2 regions of the Guptibacillus sedimenti genome follow, and region 2 is predicted to be linked to the other one. Evidence: predicted binding sites of a transcription regulator. Region 2 holds the regulator's gene; the other holds the start of a gene.

Region 1 (9,889 bases), on a different contig from region 2:
TAAACAAGAAGAGGCAGTTGTCGATCATCATAGAAGACAATGCCTGGAAATTTGCAATGAAACTGATTCCAGAGTTGTCTCATATTCTTGTTCCTGTGAGGAATCAATCAATGGACCTTTACAGGGAGAGAGAAATCATTCAGTAGAATAGACTTTTTTGAAAGGATATACAAAATCGTTCCACCTTGTTAATATAGGTAAAAACTATGATTATAGCCATCTCATTTAAAGGTGTGACGATCGTGAAGGTAATCAAAACGTATTATCCGAAAGTGAGAGCGATTGAACTGTTCATGTGTCTCGTCTACGTCATAGTCGTTTGCTTTGGTACCTTTTTATTGTGGGTTAAAGGTGATTTATCATTTGAACGCTGGCGAACATTCATGCTGATCGGCTTAATTTATGTGTTGTTTTGTATCTTTCTTAGCTTTTGTATTCGAACACAGCGAATTGAATTAACTGAGTATCGTATTGAACATAAACTACTTGGATTAAGTTGTCGAAGTGTTGCTTTTTCTTCTATGAAAAAAGTAATGTTTGGCAAAGTTAATGGCTCGCCCGTCGTTGCCATTATTAATGGAAACATGGAAAAACCAATTTTTGTGCCTTATCTTCCATTCGAAAAAGATTGGGAAGAGATTAGTTCATTTATTAAAGAGAGGAATCAAAAAGTTATTATTTCTATGTAAAGAAGCGCCCTCAAGGCGCTTCTTTATTCTTTAAATAGGTTTACTTATGACATAGCGGGTTCAAGCGCAACAGCAGGGCCAAAAAATTCGAAATGCATATTCTTTTCTTCTACACCGAGGTTTGTTAACGCAACTTTAATAGCTTTCATAAATGGAAGAGGTCCGCAGAAATAATACTGAGTCTCTACTTCAAGTGACAAGATTTCTTTTAACCAGTCGCTTGTGATAAAACCTTCTTTATCATAGCTCTTTTTATGAGCATCGTTTTCTGTCGGCGCTTCGTAACAGACGAAATAATCTAGAGAAGGGTGTTCAAGAGAGAGAACTTCACGGTGAAAAGCATGAACATTTCCGTTAAGTGCTGCATGAATAAATGTTGTTTTTCTATGTTGAAGCGCGCTGCTCTTTAGCATGCTAAGCATAGGAGTAATCCCTACACCACCACTCAATAGGACAATTGGAGCTGTTGACTTTTCTAAATAAAAATCTCCTGCTGGAGCAGTAACGGTAAGCTGATCGTTTACTCCGATATGATCATGCAAATAGTTGGAAACAATGCCATCAGGCTTTGCGGTGTTGGCTTCTTTTTTGACAGAAATTCTATAATAAGGTTTTCCGGGTACGTCTGAGAGACTGTATTGACGAATATGAGTATATGGATCATCTGGAATCGATACTTTTACACTAATATATTGCCCAGATTTGAAAGATGCAATTGGTTTTCCGTCAAGTGGCTTTAAGTAAAACGATGTGATAACGTCACTTTCCGGTTCCTTACGATCGACAACAAAAATGCGCTCCTGTTCCCAACCACCAGGCTGTTTTGCAGCATCTTGGTACATTTCTTCTTCTACTTCAATAAACACATTAGCAATCACCCCGTACGCTTCTTCCCATGCTTGAAGAATTTCTTCTGTAGCATCATCTTTTAAAACATCTTTAATGGCTTTCAATAAATATTCTCCTACGATTGGATAATGCTCTGGTTGAACCCCTAGGCTTCTATGCTTATGGGCAACCTGTTTTACAACGGGTAGAATCGCTTCTAATTGATCAATGTTTTTTGCTGCAGCATAAACTGCGTTCGCGAGAGCTTGCTGCTGCTTGCCTTGTTTTTGATTAGCATGATTAAAAATATTTAACAGTTCAGGATGGTTCGTGAAGAGCATGTTATAAAAGCGTTTCGTAATGTCAGTTCCGTGAATTTCTAGAACAGGTACAGTCGATTTAATCGTTGCTATTGTTTTGGGTGATAACATAAAAAACCCTCCAGTTTCATTAAAGATGTATTTTAAATATATCTTTATGTTACCGGTTATACCTCCCAAAAGCAATATCAAAAATGAATCTTTAAAAGATTGTTCACATCTTATCTAGAGCATTACATAACATTAAGTTTTCAATGATATGATAAAATAGACCTATGAACATAGGAGTGAAAAGAGGTTGAATGACCATGCGATTAACAAATTATACCGATTACTCTTTAAGAATGCTTATTTATCTTGGGAGTATGAAAAAAAATAACTTAGCAAGCATACAAGAAATTGCAGATGCTTATCAAATCTCAAAGAATCATCTAATGAAAGTCGCACATGAGCTTGGAAGAAAAGGATATATCGAGACAATAAGAGGGAGGAATGGAGGGTTAAGATTGGCCCAACTCCCTAAGGACATCAACGTTGGAGAAGTTGTTAGAAGTACCGAAGAGGATTTTAATTTAGTGGAGTGCTTTGATAAAGAAAACAATTCATGTGTAATCAGTCCTGCATGTCGTCTAAAACACGTTCTCCATTCGGCCCTGACAGCATATTTTGAAGTTTTAGATCAATATCAATTGGCAGATCTTATTGTAAATGATGAGATGCTTAGACAATTATTTGAGACGAATCGATAAGGTAGCAATCATTGTTTAGATGAATACACTGTCATATGAGGAGTGTGGCAGTGTATGGAATGGTTTGAACTAACGGGTGTTGGAGGAATTGTTGCGATTCTTGCAGTTATACGGATGAAATATGGTCGGTATTCAGCTCATCATCGCTATTTAAGGGAAGAGTTTATGTCTGAGAAATGGATAAAAGAAAAGAAGAGAAATCATGATGAGTAATGAGACGTTTCCTATCTGAGGGACGTCTTATTTTTTTGATTTAAAATTCCAGAAGGACAGACACGTGGGGGTAGGCAATTACATAAGCTTAAGATATAGTAACAGCCCATCAATGGGAGGTGAGTATGTGTCCTTACTGGCAGCACTTGCTTACGTTTGTAAGGAAGTTCTTTTCTTTGTCTCATTTGTAAAAAACAATGCCTTCCCCCAGCCACTTTCTAGAAAAGATGAAAGAAAGTATTTAGAATTAATGGCTGAAGGAGATGAAGATGCAAGAAATCGGCTCATTGAACACAACCTCCGTCTCGTGGCCCATATTGTGAAAAAGTTTGAAAATACTGGCGAAGATCCTGAAGATCTTATCTCGATCGGTACAATTGGTTTAATCAAAGCAATTGAAAGTTATTCAACAGATAAAGGCACAAAGCTAGCAACCTATGCAGCAAGGTGTATTGAAAACGAAATTCTCATGCACTTACGGGCTTTAAAAAAGACAAAAAAAGATGTGTCTCTGCATGATCCCATCGGTCAGGATAAGGAAGGGAATGAGATTTCACTTATTGACGTTTTAAAAGCAGAAACGGAAGATATTGTAGAGTTAATTCAACTTAATATGGAGAAAAAGAAGATCTATGAATACATTCATATTCTAGATGATCGAGAAAAGGAAGTCATTGTCGGACGCTTTGGTTTAAACCTTGAAAAAGAATTGACACAGCGGGAAATTGCGAGGCAGCTTGGTATTTCTCGAAGTTATGTTTCTAGAATTGAAAAACGAGCGCTAATGAAATTGTTTCATGAGTTTTATCGAAATCGAAAAGAAAGTGGTGCGTAACCCTGCTAAAAAGCGGGGTTTTTTTTAATTTAATCAGCCTAACTTCCAATTGGAAAAATAGAAAAATGTCAATTGATGCAATGTAGTGGTTAGGAACGTTTGTTTGGCATATGATAAGAACAAACGATCGTATGGGGGAGTGTCTCATGTATAAGAATATAAAAAACCACTTAAAACATCAGAAGAAAATAGAAATGATTTATGTATCTGGGCAAAACAAGATTACTAAGAGAATTGTTAGGATACTCTATGTAAACGAACAAGACATTATTGGGTATTGTTACTTAAGGGGGGATGTTCGAACATTTAAGGTTGAACAAATTCTAGCGGTAAACTCTTTTAAAGACTTCCAAAGTAAAAAGCAGTGAGGAGTAAAAAAAGAACTCCGAAGGTTTCCCTCCGAAGCATTTTAAGGTTGGTCTATTGTAGTTTAACACACAAAAGCGAAAAAGCAATAACGGATCGCTGAATTGTTGTGATTTACTTTTCAGCGGCTCCATTTGTATTGTACGTAGAAAGAATTTTTCGAGTCCAAATGCGATAACCTTCTCCATTGAGATGAAGACCATCGAACGTAAAATCTTTATTCAACTGCCCAAATTCGACTAGTTCTGGATAAATATCGATATATTGATAATCATACAGATTTGAGAGGTCTTCTAAACGCTTATTTAAATCACGAATTGTGGCGTTATTAAGAGGATGACCAGTTAATGCCGTGTTAACGGGGAACAAACTTTGAACGTACACCTTTGTATTAGGAGATCGTGTCTTCAGAATATCAAGAATCTGCTTGTAGTTTGTCTCAATTTTATTAATAGGCTGACCTGCAATCATATCGTTAATCCCAATTAATAAATACACCCGATCAGGTTTCGCTTTTACCACCTCATCGATTCGGTTAAGTACTCCCGTGGTTGTATCACCAGCAATGCCTCGATTTAATACCTCGTGGTCACTGAGAGCTTCTCCCCATTCATAATAATCAGTCAAGCTATCACCAAGGAAAATTGTCTCACTGTCTTTGTGAGTATAAGAGTCATATATGCTCTTTTTCGTTTGATAATATTTTGTATAGTACGTAATATTTTTCTTCTTGGACTCTGAATCGTTCTCGGGCATTTCGTTTGCGTTGGTTCTAAGAAAATCCGTTTGATTTTCAGCCAGCGCTAGTAAAATAGCTAGAGAACCGGCAACTAATACCAGAATCCATACTTTTTTCCTCACAAGTATCACACTCCTATAGATTACGATAGGTATTATACCCTATCTTCAACGAAGTGAAAGCTGAAATTGTGATTAGATACAAAAATGAGTAAAAAAACCCCCGAAATTGGAGGTTTAAAGAGAAAGATTTGTCTCTTTTTGTAAAAAGTCGATCTTTTTGTAATAGGCATCTTTAACAAGAAGGTTAGGACCTAGACATTTCACGGCTGGACAGTGGCAGCTTATGCTTTTAGCAACTTTACTATCTTGCCATTTTTGATAAGCGTCATTTAAATTTGTGTCTTTAATATTCCCGAGTGGAGGAGTGTCACCAAAATCAGTGACGATGATGTCCCCGTCAAATATGTTTAAGTTTAACCTTGAGCGACCATCTGGATCATTTCTAACTGTTACGTTTGGCTCAGCATATAATCTTTCTAGAAGTTTGAGATCTTCTGGATTTGAACTACACGGGTAGAATGGCAGTGTTCCAAATAGAAGCCAGACGTCAGGATCTCGGTTGTCTAATAGACGGTGTATTCCTTCTCGAATTTCATCCAATGAAGCAATGTCTAAATTAGAAGCAAAATCTGACGGGTACATTGGATGAATCTCATGTCTCTGACAACCCATCTCTGCAATTTGTTTATGAATGCTAACGATATTCGGAATTGTTCTGCGATTAATCATCGTCTCGGCTGAAACGATTACTCCTTTAGAAGTTAAATCTTTTGCGTTTTCAACCATGCGATGAAAATAGGACTCTCGTTGGGCGATTGAAGGTTTGCGATCCATTACTGCAAAACCAATGTCAGTAAAATCTTCAATACTTCCATAGTTATGAGAAATATGTAAAACATCCAAATAAGGTAGAATAAGATCGTATCGCTTTCGATCAAGCGTTAGGTTGGAGTTTATTTGTGTGCGTGCCCCTCGGTCATGGGCATATTTAAGTAGTGGCGCTACATATTGTTTCACTGATTTCATAGATAGCATCGGCTCGCCACCTGTAATGCTTAGTGCACGAAGTTTTTCCACTTCGTCTAGTCTACCAGTCAAAAGGTCCAGTGGAAGCGGATCAGGATCTTTTGGTTGAAGAGTATAACCAACTGCACAGTGCTCACAACGCATATTGCATAGTGTCGTTGTCGTTAGTTCAATATTAGAAAGTATCATACTTCCGTATTCTTCAACATCCATATAAGCTTCCCATGGGTCATATTTGGGTGTTATTGTTTTCATTGATGTTGTCATTGATATCGACCCCTTTTAGTAATTGCAAGGCTTCATACCCCTCCTAATTGTAGAGCATTAAGAAACGGATGAACAGCGGTAGTGATGAATTTAGAAAACTCCGCCAATGTCCATACATCCTATTCGAATCTTTCATAGACTATACTATCTACCAGAAGAATGTCTAAGGGAGAAAAGGAGGGGGCGTATGAGTTACGGCTATCCTGGCTGTGGATATCCCTATCCGCCATACCCATATCCATATCCAGGCTATGGAGGAGGGTACTTTGCTTTAATTGTTGTACTGCTTGTTTTATTGCTTGTGATTGGCGGCGGGTACTATTATTACGCAAATTATCGTTAATGAACGTTTTGTAAATGTGAAAAAGCAAGCACGATAGGGATTAACCCTTGTTCGTGCTTGCTTTTTTTTGTTGCGCTTTATCAAGATCATCTCTCGTTGTTTTATCCCATAGAGGGACTCCTTTTTGATAGGCAGCTCTTGAAATCATATGCCCAGAAACCGGTGCTGTCATAAGAATAAAGATAATCCCGAGAATGAGCTTACCGCTCACCATTTGTTCTTCGAAGATGAAGTAAAGGAAAGCTGCGATAAGAATTCCAGCTACTCCTAGTGTAGCACTTTTTGAAGCGGCGTGTAGACGAGTGTATACGTCAGGAAGTCGAAAAATTCCTAGCGCTCCAGAAAAAAGGAAAAACGTACCGATAACCATAAAAATGCTAATCACGACTTCTTTCAATGATAACACCCTTTTCTAAAAATTTAGCGATAGCTACTGTCCCTATAAAAGCAAGGATTCCAATGAGAAGAATAATATCATTGAAATATTCAGTTTCTAGTTTAATTGCTAGAATACCAGCTATTGCCATTAAATTAATGCCGATTGTATCTAGTGCAACTGCCCGGTCAGGATTTGAAGGTCCTTTTATGGCCCGATAAAGTAAAAACAAAGTGGAGATCGCAATGATGACGATACAGATCGTTGATACGGTAGATAAAAGAGAAGTCATCTTGTCACCTCCATAATCGCTTTCTCAAATGTTCCTTTAATTTCCTTAATGACTTCATCAGCATCAGGAGCATCCATCGCATGAATGTAAATGTGCATATTGTCAGGTGCAACTGATACCGTTAGTGTACCGGGAGTTAACGTGATTAGATTGGCAAGCATTGTTATTTCCCAGTTTGTGCGAACGTCAATAGGAACTTCAATAATACCAGGTTCCATTTTAAGCTTAGGACTGTATACGAGCTTAACGACTTGTACATTGGCCATTAACAATTCTTTAATAAACAAGAACAACAATTTAATAATTGCCCAGAGACGATAGAAATAAAATCGATCTGGAATAAAACGCTCCATTAAGAGGAGCAGCCCAATCCCAAATAAATAACCGATAAAAAATGTACTAAAAGAGTAGCTTTCAAAAAGAAACATCCAGAGAACGGCAATTATGAGATTAATGATAATTTGAATTGGCATGCCATCTACTCCTTCATGACGGATTCAATATAGTTTGCTGGATCAATCATTTGATCTGCAATAGTTTGGACAGTAGGGTAAATAAACTCTGCACCTAGTCCAAGGAATACGGTGAACACTAATAGAAAGGCAGCTGGCAAGATCTTACCTTTAATAGAATTTCCACTTTTTACATATTCCGATTTAGGCTCGCCCCAGAAACCATTAATAAAGATGCGAATAACAGATAAGAGAATTAAGAGACTTGTCACTAAGCCAATTACGCCAAGCACATAATGACCTTCTTCAAACGCTCCTCTTAGAATCAAAAGCTTACCGATAAATCCACTAAAAGGCGGTAACCCTGCAAGTGCGAGTGCACCAATGAAAAAGAGCCATCCAAGTAGTGGTTGGTTTTTAATAATGCCACCCATCTTTCTTAAATCTGAAGTGCCAGCATAAGCAACCATAGCACCTACAAGGAAGAAGAGCGCCGCTTTAATAATCATATCATGTAGGAGGTAATAAACAGTTCCTGCAAGTGCAGTAGCTGAGAAGACGCCAATGCCTAGAATCATATAGCCAACTGCCGGGATGATATTGTAGGCGATAATAAGTTGTACATTATTCGTAGACAAAGCTCCTATCACGCCAAATACAAGTGTAAAACCAGCCATAATAAGTAAAACTTGGTGCGTTACAGAAAGGTTATAGACAAAAATCAATGAGAAAACTCTAAGAATCGAGTAGACTCCAACTTTCGTAAGGAGTGCACCAAATAATGCTGAAATAACGGTCGGTGGAACAGTATAAGACTTAGGTAGCCAGAAATATAGCGGAAATAGTGCTCCCTTTGTTGCAAATACAATAAGGAGGAGTATAGCAATGGTTGTTAAGACACCATCTTGTTGAACTTCTCCTACACGTTCTGCCAGTTGAGCCATATTTACTGTTCCAACTACTGCATAAAGAAAAGATACGGTTGTAACAAAGAGCATTGAAGAGAACAAGTTGATAATAATGTATTTAAATGACTCTCTGAATTGTTCTTTCGTGCCTCCAAGAACAATTAACCCGTATGAAGCAATTAAGAGAACTTCAAAAAATACGAATAAGTTAAACAAGTCTCCTGTTAAAAAGGCTCCACTTACCCCTGCAATTAGAAGCTGAAAGAGCGGATAAAAGTAGTACCGCTCACGCTGTTCATCTAGTGATTTAAACGCATAGAAAGCACATGCAACCGAGATGATATTCGCTGTAACAACGAGTAGCATAGCAAGTGGATCAGCGACGAGAACAATGCCATAAGGCACTGTCCAATCACCTGCTTTTAGCACAATCGTTCCATTTTGAATAACGTTAAAAGCAATAATTGAAACAACTGCAAGATTTACTAGAACCATGATGCGGGTGATCAATCTTACAAGCGGTAACCGCTTATTCAAGAATACAAGAATGATTCCTGTTAAGAGCGGCAATAAAATTGGAAGTATAGCTAGGTTACTCATGGTCATTACCCCTCAATTTCTCCATATTATCGGTACCATTCGTTTGGTACGTCCGATACGCTAGCACAAGAAGAAATGAAGTCACACCAAAGCTAATAACAATGGAAGTTAAAATCAGGGCCTGGGGGAGCGGATCAGCGTAGCTCGTTACTCCCTCAGATAGAATTGGTGGTTTCCCACGATTCAACTTTCCCATCGTAATAATAAATAAGTGAGCCCCATGAGACAACAGTGCCGTACCGATAATGATTTTAAGAATTTGTTTCTGCAAAATCATATAAACCCCTGCAGTGAAAAGAATTCCTGCAAGCACAGACATGATGATTTCCATTAATCATTTCCCTCCTTCTTACCTGGACGAAGTTTGATCATTGTATAAATACCAAGAGCGGCTAGTCCAAGCACAAGGATTTCAAGCATCGTATCCAGTCCACGGAAGTCAACAAGAATCACGTTAACCACGTTATCTCCTCCGCCTAATTTATAAGAGTTCTTTAGGAAATAGTCGGAGATCGGTTCAAAAAGCTTTGTGCTATGAGAAGCGATACCTACCATTGTGACAAGAACACCGACTGAAATCGAAATAACCCAGTTAACGGCATTTGTGCTTTTGGACTCTTTCTTTTTATCAAAGTTAGGTAGGTGATAAAAACAAAGTAAAAACAGAGCAACAGTAACCGTCTCAACAATAAGCTGTGTTAGTGCGAGATCCGGTGCCCGGAAAAAGACGAAGAGAAGAGATAGTCCATATCCAACAATTCCAAGAACTAAAATGGCTGCAATGCGGTTTTTCATGAAAATCGTAGCGATGGCAGCACCCGCCA
Region 2 (9,889 bases):
AAGCGATTCAAGAAAAAGCATATGCTCATGACGATTGTTGCCCTGGATATTGTCATCCGTGTCATTTGGTTTACTGTTGGTTACTCCAGTGTATTTGTTTCCTTTGTATTTATCGCGATCACCATGCTACTTTACACGGCAACGGGGCCATTAATTTCCTCGATGCTAGCGGAAACAATCGAATATACCGAATTGAAAACTGGGAAACGAAATGAAGCAATCATCTTCTCTGGACAAACATTTACAGGGAAACTATCTGTAGCGATTGCTGGTGGTGCGACTGGGCTGATCTTAACATGGATTAACTATCGTCCCAATGAGGCTCAAACTGATTTTACACTTGATATGATGTTTTTCGTTATCGCTCTATTACCTGCACTAGGTTCACTTATAAGATTAATTGTGATGTATTTCTACTCTTATACAGAAGACGAGTACAATGTAATTGTTGAAAAACTGCACGAAAGAAAATTGAGAGAGCAATAGAATAAGTTCCATAACATTAGTAGCTTCCTTAATAGGGGGCTACTACTGTTATTTCGATAGTTTGTTATAATTGGTCCTAGGAATAAAAGAGATGGAGGTCTAAGTCATTTGAAAAAGTTACAGCTATCTTTTGATAACATGGTGCCAATTAATAAAGCTCTTGCGAATCAAACAAGAGTCCAAATTCTTAAGTTGCTAAGTGACAAACCATATAATGTGAACGATTTAGCAGAAAAGCTTGGATTGCCTTTTTCGACAACAGCTTCACATGTTAGTAAATTAGAAGAAGTTGATCTCATTACCACCGAGCTAGTACCGGGAAGAGGAACTCAAAAAGTGAGTGCGATGAATTATGATCGCATTGTCGTTAATTTATATACTTCTGATGAAAAAAAGGAAGAGCAACAAGTCACCTACGAAATGCCAATAGGAGATTATCTCGACTGCCATGTGGTACCGAATTGTGGAATTGTAGATGAGAAGGGTTTTATTGGAATGCAGGATGATCCTCGTTCCTTTTATGAACCTGACCGAAAGCAGGCACAGCTCCTGTATTTTAAAGATGGGTTTGTCGAGTATCGTTTTCCAAACCGTATTCCTTATGGCTTTAGAGCAAGTGAGTTAGAAATAAGTGCTGAAATTTGTTCAGAAGCACCCAATCACAAACTAGATTGGCCATCTGATATAACGGCATGGGTGAATCATGAAGAAGTTGGAACGTGGACCTCACCAGGTGATTTTGGCGGGGAGAGAGGTCAGTTAACACCTGAATGGTGGCGAACCAACCTAACACAGTATGGGTTGTTAAAGCATTGGAAACTGAATAAGAGTGGTTGTTATGTAGATGGAGAGAAAATATCTGATCGTACGATTGAAGATTTTCAGTTGTCTAACTACCCTTACATTGCCTTTCGTTTAGGGATAAAAGAAGATGCTGTCAATAGCGGTGGAATGAATTTGTTTGGTCCTAAGTTTGGGAATCATGAACAGGGAATTGTGGTTCATATCAAATATGAATCGTGAATAAATGATAATGCTACGGTTGAAGGTGCAAGATAGTTGGAATTTTTTAATCTAACGCATCAAACAATGATCCCTCTTACAAAGTGGACTACTCGATTCAGACATTTTTTCTTAGAAAGTGAAATTCCTAGTTCCTTAAAATAAACATTAAAACCAGTGCCGCTAACTAGTTAAAGAACGATGCATTAGAAAGGCGTGATTTCTTAGACTCTTTTAAGAAAAGGTAATTGGTTATTGGCAGTCGTAGCAATAGGAATGGCTTTCTCTCATTTTTTTATTTTTCCTAACGCGATTTCTAGTCAAGTCTTTATATCATCTTTGTTTGTTATGTTTCTGTTATTTGGAATAGAAAAAATAAGAGAAGAAAAACTAAATAAAAATATAGCCAATACATACATTGTTACAGCGGTCATTCTTTTCATAGTGTTAATGACTGATTTATTATAAATAAAGATAAACTAATGAAAAAGACAGCGCCTCAGAATACACCTTATTTCGCAACTTAGTAAACTATAATTAAATTATGTAAACCGGAAAGGGGGATTATATGCCCGACTGGTCCTATCATGTGATATTTAAACCTTTTCTATCAAAATGTAGTCCCGAATTTTCACGAGAGTTTATTCATCAGTCAATGAATCGTATTGCTTCACTTCCAGGTGGACAGCATCTCATTCACTTTTTAGGAAGAGAAGAGGTTTCCGATCAGCTTATGGTTAAGATCGAGAACACTACTTTTCCAGGCTGTGTGGGGCTATCTAGCAAAATTGATCCTAGACTTTCTGGTTTAAAGGGATTTAGTCATTTAGGGTTTGGCTGTATTGAAATTGGACCGATTACGAAAGAGCCATCTGATGAACACACGAAACCAACAAGGCTTCAGAATGGAAGTATTGCTCTTTCTGAACAGGAAGAAAGAGCAGGTCTTGCAAAGACGCTTCAACGGTTAGATCATTCCAAGTTGGTTCAGCCCGCTATGTTCCAGTTAAGTGGTACAAACGATGAGCTAATTGAGATCGCTAGAGCTTTAAAACCTTATAATGGTGTTTATGAAATTGACTTTAATGAAATCGATTTTACGAATATGGATGTGCTGAGGTCTATTCGAGAATGGAAAAGCATATATGTTCGCGTGCCAAATAATCAAATTGAAAAGGCTGACTTGCATTCTATTTTTCCATACATAACGGGTGTCGTGATTGATGAAGTGCAAGGTTTGGATACGTTGGCAAACCTTGCGATACATAAGGAAGCGATTGGCTATTGTCAAAATGAATATCCTTCATTAAAACTTGTGACCGTGGGTGGAGTGAAAGAGCCAGAGGATGCTGTACAGCTATTAAATCATGGTGCTGATTTGTTGTTCCTATCGGGTGAATATGTCGAAGTTGGGCCAGGCTTGCCTAAGAGAATTTATGAAGCGATCAACGATGAGAGCGCATTTCAAGAAGAACGTAGTGGGTGGAAAGACTACTTCTTGTTTGGATTATTCATCATGATTGGTGGCTTGATTGCTTTAGTGTTAAGTCTGACTTCAATTGTTTTACCTTATGATGAAAGCTTCATGCAGCTAACTCGTGAGGAGCTTTTGCTCTTTAATGAACGACTCTTATGGTTTATGGCACATGACCGAATGACATTAGCTGGAACGATGATTTCTGGTGGCGTTGTTTATATGACGTTGTCTTATTACGGAGTTAAAAACGGTTTGTTGTGGACGAAGCAGGCGATTGATATTGCGGCAATTATCGGTTTTCTAGGTATCTTGCTTTTCATTGGCTATGGCTACTTCGATTGGTTACACTTACTATTTTGGATTGTGCTATTACCATTTTACTTGAGAGGATACGTGAAAACCAAAGGCATAAAGAGGACCCCGAAATCATGCAACCGACGGAATGACCTGGCATGGCGTAAAGGCATTATGGGGCAATTTTGTTTTGTTATGCTTGGTTTTTCATTTGTTCTTGGTGGAGTGATTATTGCTGGAATCGGTGTGACGGGGGTTTTTGTGCCAACGGATTTACAATACATCTGCATGCCAGCGGATCTGATTCAGTCATTCAATGATCGGTTGACCTCTGTCATCGCCCACGACCGTGCTGGGTTTGGAGGAGCGATGATCAGCGTTGGATTGTTAGTGCTAATGTCTGCTCTCTGGGGCTTCCAATCGGGGAATGCCTGGCTATGGTGGATGTTGCTTATAGGAGGTTTGCCTGCGTTTGGAGCAGGAATTTATGTACACATCATGATTGGCTACACGACTTTTATTCACTTGCTACCGGCCTACATCGCTCTTGCGCTATTTTTTGGAGGGTTGTACTTTTCAAAAAGTTATTTGATGGGGAAGTATTCATATTGAAGATTGTTTAACGGGTGCCTATTTTAATTAGAAGCTGAAGTTCACTTTAAGGTGCTTCGGCTTTTTTTAATGAATTATTTTCTTCTTTCATCCTAAAGTCGTAGAGAAATTCATTCATTTTACTAGCGCTATGACGCTGATGAAAGCTTAAAATATAAGTATGTCACAATTAGATTTTCGGAAGTATCGTGCTTATATATAGTAATTGGAGGGAACGACGATGAAGTTTCAAGATTTTAACGCAGTGCAAGTTCGAATAGCTAGGCCGACCGATCAATTTGATAAGATTATTCAGTTTTACGAACATGGATTAGGCTTGCAGCGAGTGGCTGAATTCACTGGACATGCAGGATATACGGGCGTGGTATATGGTTTACCTCACCTATGCTATCAAATAGAGTTCACGTCACATGAAGAAGGTAGCCCTTGCCCTGCTCCTACTGCTGATAACTTGATCATTTTCTATATTCCAAATGGAGAAGAGCTGAAAAGCGTAGCAGAAAGGCTTCACCAAATGGGGCACATGGAAGTAGAACCAGAAAATGTGTATTGGCAAGAGAAAGGGATAACGATTGAAGATCCTGATGGCTGGAGAGTTGTACTAATGAATACAGAAGGGATTTAAACTTAATAGATACGTAACTTTTATACTTGTAGTTGGAATTGGGTGTGGAATAATATGTTAAAATCAACGGTGAGGATAAAAAGGATCTTATTCGCATAGTGAGCTTACCCTCAATTATTATGAGCTTATTATCGAAAACCACCAATTTATTCAGAATTACAAATAACATAACAAAAATAAACAGACCTCACCTTCTAACCCATGAAGGTTGAGGTCTGTTGTAGGTTTTAGGTAGAAATCTTATCCTGGCTGCCTCTGACCAAGTTCTTGATCGATCAGTAAGAGTGCGGACGTGTTATCTCCTGCTAATTTCAGCCTTTCGACAATCGTAAGTGCCTGTGCTTCTTCGTCAATCTGTTCACGTAGGAAATCCTGAACGATGACGGCCGTTTGCGGATCAATTTTTTTGATGTAGTTATAAGCCTGACGGTAAGAATTCGTAACATACTGTTCGTGTTCTAAAACTTGCTGGAAGGTTTCGAGCGGCGTTCCAAAGTCCGTCGATTGTTCTGGGAGAGCACCTAATTCAACAACGCCATCTTTACCAGCTAAGTAATTAATCAGAGTAAGAAGATGCGTTCGTTCTTCATCAGATTGAATTCTTAACCAACTGGCCATTCCAGTATAATTCTTTCGATCCAAGTAAGCAGACATCGCTAAATATAGCGTGGTTGAAATGTGTTCAATTTGAATCAGCGTGTTTAAAAGTTCTTGAACTTCTTTTTGTACCATTACAATCACCTCATCATCTTCTTATCATCACAACTTATGAAGATGTGGATTGTCTCGTTACGATAAAAGAGTGACCTTCAAGTAGTAATCGATAATAAAAAAAAGAAGCGCAATTTGCGCTTCTAGTGGATCGAGCGGAAAACACCAACCACTTTACCAAGAATCGAAACAGAATCAAGAATGATTGGTTCCATCGATGAGTTTTCTGGCTGAAGTCGGAAGTAGTTGCTTTCTTTAAAGAAACGTTTTACCGTTGCTTCGCCATCGTCCGTCATCGCAACAACGATGTCTCCGTTATTTGCAGTTGGTTGCTGCTTCACGATAACCATATCACCGTTATAAATACCAGCTTCAATCATACTATCCCCTTCGATGACAAGAATGAATGTATGCTCTTCATCCTGAGCGAACTGCTCTGGAAGAGGGAAGTACTCTTCAACATTTTCAATCGCTGTGATCGGTTGACCAGCTGTTACTTTACCAATGACAGGAACATTAACCGTGTGCTGACGTGGGATGTCGATCGCTTCATCAAGGCCCAACACTTCAATGGCTCTTGGTTTGGTTGGGTCTCTTCTGATATAACCTTTTTTCTCGAGTCTTGCCAGGTGGCCATGGACAGTTGAGCTTGAAGCAAGTCCAACGGCTTCGCCGATTTCTCTAACAGACGGTGGATAACCTTTTTGTTTTACTTCGACTTTAATAAAGTCCAGAATGTCCTGCTGACGCTTTGATAGTTTCATATTTCTGGCACCTCGTTCCAATCTATCTATTTGTTACTAGTATACCAGAATTTTTGTTCGCATACAAACATAAGTTCGAAGTTACTAGTTGACACGAACAGGGGTTCTGATTATACTAAAAACAGAACAAATATTCGTATATGGGGTGATTGGGATGAGAAAGCAAGCTGGGGGCTTGTCTGGAATTGATTTTCTTGTCATTATATCTTTTGTAGCTGTGTTAATTATTGTGTTCGTATCTTTGCGAACAGCTGCAGCTGAGGAGTATGATCGGTATACAACGATTCAACTGGAGCACGGTGATACGGTATTAAAAATTGCTGATGAATATCGTTCCGCACATGAATTGTCTGATCAGAAATTTGTTAGCTGGGTTGAAGACGCTAATCGCATAGATGCTAATCGAATTACAGCAGGAGATACTCTCATCATCCCTGTTGAAGCGAACGCTACCGCACTTGGGGGTACAGATTAAAGAATGAACGCCGTTATTTATTGCCGAGTAAGCACAAAAAAAGAAGCGCAGGAGTCGTCTCTTGCAAGGCAAAAAGAAGAATTGCAACGATTTGCATCACAGTCAGGTTTTACCGTTCACCGAATGATTGAAGAAAAACACAGCGGGTATGACATTGATCGAGATGGCATACTCGAAGTACTGGATTTGTTAAAAGAAGGGCAAGTCGAAGCATTGCTCATTCAAGACGAAACAAGACTTGGACGAGGGAACGCTAAAATTGCTCTTCTTCATGCCGTTCACAAATACGGCGGAACCATTTATACGGTAAATCAAAATGGAGAACTTCAATTATCGGAAGCTGATTCAATGGTGCTTGAAATTGTAAGTATTGTCGAAGAATTTCAGCGAAAGCTTCACAACTTGAAAATCAAACGCGGTATGGATAAGGCGGTTAAAGAAGGCTATCGACCGCAGCGAAATTTAAGTCATCAAAATCACGGTGGAAGAGACCGTGTTGAAGTTCCGATCGAGGAAATTGTTAATCTTCGTAATCGCGGCTTAACGTTCCATGAGATTGCAGCAACGCTTAAAGGTTTTGGTCACCATGCATCAAAAGCCACGGTACATAGACGCTATAAGGAATATGTTGACGAACAGAGTGAGAAGCACTAAACTTGTCTATGGTAAAAAGATGCGTTAGCATAGAACGTACAAGTTGCAGTAAAGGAGCTTTTTTACATGCTTTCTCAAGATAAAATTCAACGAATTAACGAGCTATCTCGTAAATCAAAAGAGTCATCTTTAACAGATGCTGAGAAAAAAGAACAAAAAGATCTTCGTCAGGAATACCTGGCAAGCCTTCGTTCTTCTTTTAGTAACCAGCTTCACTCCATCAAAGTTGTGGATGAAGAAGGCACAGACGTAACGCCTCAAAAATTAAAAGAAAGCAAGAAAAATCGCGGCTTTCTTCAGTAAAAAATAGCCTAATTTTGCTAAATGCAAAATTAGGCTATTTTTATGGTTGCAATTTTTCAAATATTCGTTATACTGTACTATAACAAGATGTACTAATACAAAAACGGAGAGGGCGGATAAGATGTTTGTTGTAACTGATTCTGCAGCTGAGTTTTACAAAAATGAAATGGAACTTGGTCATGGTGATTGTCTAAGATTGTTTGTACGTTATGCAGGAAGTGGGGACAGCGGTGGTTTTTCCCTTGGAGTCATGTCTGACCGGCCTTCATATGATGATTATAAGCAAGAAATTGGAGGAGTTACTTACTTTGTTCGACCGGATGATCAGTGGTTTGTTGATCGAATGAAACTAGATTATGATGAAAGCAACGGTGGCGTTCTTTGTGACCTGCCGAGTATGGCATAGCAGTCAAGGACCTGTACTATAACATATATGTTATAGTACAGGTCCTTTTTAAATTCGACAAAACTAGTGATGTGATGCTCCAAGTATAGACAATCCTTTTAGAGAAGGTGCAGTATACTATTTTTTATATGATTTGTTCTCTGATAAGGGGGAAGTGGTATGAGGCATTATGAAATGTATTTTGTTAAACAACACATCGCCGCTCAATATGCTGGCAAAGAACATCTTTTGTATCACCTTTTCCTTGAAAGAAAGCGAGCGATCCAGGTGGATGAGAAAGACCTTCTCGATAAGCAGGTTTCCTTTATTACTGAGCCCATTGCAGAAGAGGAGCTAAACACTTATCTTGTCAGCGAACTAGGGGCGTTCCGGACGTACGAATACAAAAACGAAGGGCACCGGTTAAGTATAAATCAATCAAAAAGCGATGCTTCTTTGTTTGTGAGAAAAGAGAAAGTTAATGTCTATGCGACTGGTGGTACTGAAGTTGAAACAGTCTTTTTTGAGGTGATTCGAAAATTAACTCCTTCTTTCTTCGCGATTGACTTCCAATCAGGTCGATATGGATGGCTTAACCCGATTAAACAGCAGAAACTAGTTTGAACAAACTCCTACTATTTTAGTAGACGTTATTGTATAATCATTACGGGTTGTAGTACACTATTGGAAGAGAAAGAATAAGGAGGAAATCTAGAATGTGGTGGATGTACACGCTTGTGGGCGTGCTAGCGTTGATTGCTGGAGTAGCACTTGGCTTTTTTATTGCCCGCAAATATATGATGGACTATTTAAAGAAGAATCCCCCTATTAATGAAAACATGCTTCGTGTAATGATGATGCAAATGGGGCAGAAACCTTCTCAGAAGAAGATTAATCAGATGATGAAGGCTATGAATAGTCAAATGACGAACAACGATAAATAGCGTAATGGCACTCTGTTAGCAGAGTGCTTTTTGTATGGAGTAATTTTGGTTGACGGGTCTAATTGGTGTGATGGTATGATAGATTAGACTATAAAAAAATCAGGAAGTGTTTACATGACAATGAAAAAGTTAGTAGTAGCAACTGGACTTTCGTTTGCGCTTTTAGCCGGATGTCAGGCTGGAGATGAAGAGCAAACGTCTAACGAGCCGCAGAATCAAGTGGAGAACGATGGACAAACGAATAACGATTCCACAAATAATTCTGGGAAATCCGACGAAAATCAAACGAAAGATCATCAAGAAAACGATAGCCAGAAAGACAATGAAGAGAGCAATAAAGAGCAGGATCAAAAAGATGACGGTAAAGAGGGTGCAGCAGCCTATCCAACGATGGCTGAAACAGTCGAGAAAAATGGTGAAAATCTAACGGTCACGAATCCAGACAGCATTTATGTCGTGGCTAATAAAGAACGTAATCTACCTTCTGACTTTGTTCCGAAAAATCTTGTGGAACCAGACGTCTCTACATATGCCCCTGAAGGTGATCCGAAGCGCTTGATGGTAGAAGAAGCTGCCAGAGCCCTTGAAAAAATGTTTAAAGCTGCAAAAGAAGATGGCTATGAGTTAAAAGCTGTTTCAGGTTATCGCTCCTATGAGCGCCAGGAAGCTATTTTTGCTTATAATGCTGAGCAACGTGGAGAAGAAGTAGCGAACCAGGTAAGTGCGCAGGCGGGACAGAGTGAACATCAGACGGGCTTAACGATGGATATTAGCACACCTTCCCTTGGAAGCTCTCTTACTGAAGAGTTTGGTAACACACCAGAAGGTAAGTGGGTAGCGGAGCATGCGCATGAATATGGCTTCGTTGTTCGTTACTTAAAAGGGAAAGAGGATATTACCGGATATCAATATGAGCCATGGCATGTTCGCTATGTCGGAAAAGAAGCGGCTGCTGATGTTCACGAGGCTGGCGTTACGCTTGAAGAATTTTTCTCTGAAGAAAAATAGTTATGGAATGTTCATAGTTTGAATAAGATAAATCGTTTACAATAAAGGTTGAAAAGGTAACCACATGCACATGATAAGATCATGCATTAGACAGGGAGTAATTCAATGGCAGATTTGAACTTGTTTTTAGCGTTCGGTGCCGGCTTTTT

Evidence for each region. The regulator LexA, encoded in region 2, represses DNA repair genes until DNA is damaged. The targets are predictions, from matches to a motif close to CGAACATATGTTCG.
Region 1: a site for LexA is predicted at 3,727-3,740, ahead of PQ578_RS22555 (WYL domain-containing protein). Genes of this name have one in related genera too.

The regions. Positions count from the first base shown of each region.
Region 1 is NZ_JAQQWV010000001.1:1,346,560-1,356,448, forward strand. Features, by position in the region: gene PQ578_RS06545 (hypothetical protein) at 1-146, shown strand, start outside; gene PQ578_RS06550 (hypothetical protein) at 243-689, shown strand; gene hmpA (NO-inducible flavohemoprotein) at 734-1,948, opposite strand; gene PQ578_RS06560 (Rrf2 family transcriptional regulator) at 2,146-2,586, shown strand; gene PQ578_RS06565 (hypothetical protein) at 2,641-2,799, shown strand; gene sigK (RNA polymerase sporulation sigma factor SigK) at 2,927-3,634, shown strand; gene PQ578_RS22555 (WYL domain-containing protein) at 3,781-4,002, shown strand; gene PQ578_RS06575 (GDSL-type esterase/lipase family protein) at 4,115-4,861, opposite strand; gene yfkAB (radical SAM/CxCxxxxC motif protein YfkAB) at 4,976-6,094, opposite strand; gene PQ578_RS06585 (hypothetical protein) at 6,282-6,437, shown strand; gene mnhG (monovalent cation/H(+) antiporter subunit G) at 6,478-6,843, opposite strand; gene PQ578_RS06595 (Na(+)/H(+) antiporter subunit F1) at 6,815-7,105, opposite strand; gene PQ578_RS06600 (Na+/H+ antiporter subunit E) at 7,102-7,578, opposite strand; gene PQ578_RS06605 (Na+/H+ antiporter subunit D) at 7,584-9,065, opposite strand; gene PQ578_RS06610 (Na(+)/H(+) antiporter subunit C) at 9,058-9,396, opposite strand; gene PQ578_RS06615 (Na+/H+ antiporter subunit A) at 9,396-9,889, opposite strand, start outside.
Region 2 is NZ_JAQQWV010000002.1:1,122,673-1,132,561, forward strand. Features, by position in the region: gene PQ578_RS14130 (MFS transporter) at 1-486, shown strand, start outside; gene PQ578_RS14135 (ArsR/SmtB family transcription factor) at 595-1,509, shown strand; gene PQ578_RS14140 (dihydroorotate dehydrogenase) at 2,057-3,871, shown strand; gene PQ578_RS14145 (VOC family protein) at 4,092-4,496, shown strand; gene PQ578_RS14150 (ferritin) at 4,737-5,228, opposite strand; gene lexA (transcriptional repressor LexA) at 5,351-5,971, opposite strand; gene yneA (cell division suppressor protein YneA) at 6,126-6,446, shown strand; gene PQ578_RS14165 (YneB family resolvase-like protein) at 6,450-7,100, shown strand; gene PQ578_RS14170 (DUF896 domain-containing protein) at 7,167-7,403, shown strand; gene PQ578_RS14175 (HesB/YadR/YfhF family protein) at 7,525-7,809, shown strand; gene sirA (sporulation inhibitor of replication protein SirA) at 7,969-8,412, shown strand; gene PQ578_RS14185 (YneF family protein) at 8,505-8,732, shown strand; gene PQ578_RS14190 (M15 family metallopeptidase) at 8,847-9,740, shown strand; gene PQ578_RS14195 (cytochrome c biogenesis protein CcdA) at 9,846-9,889, shown strand, end outside.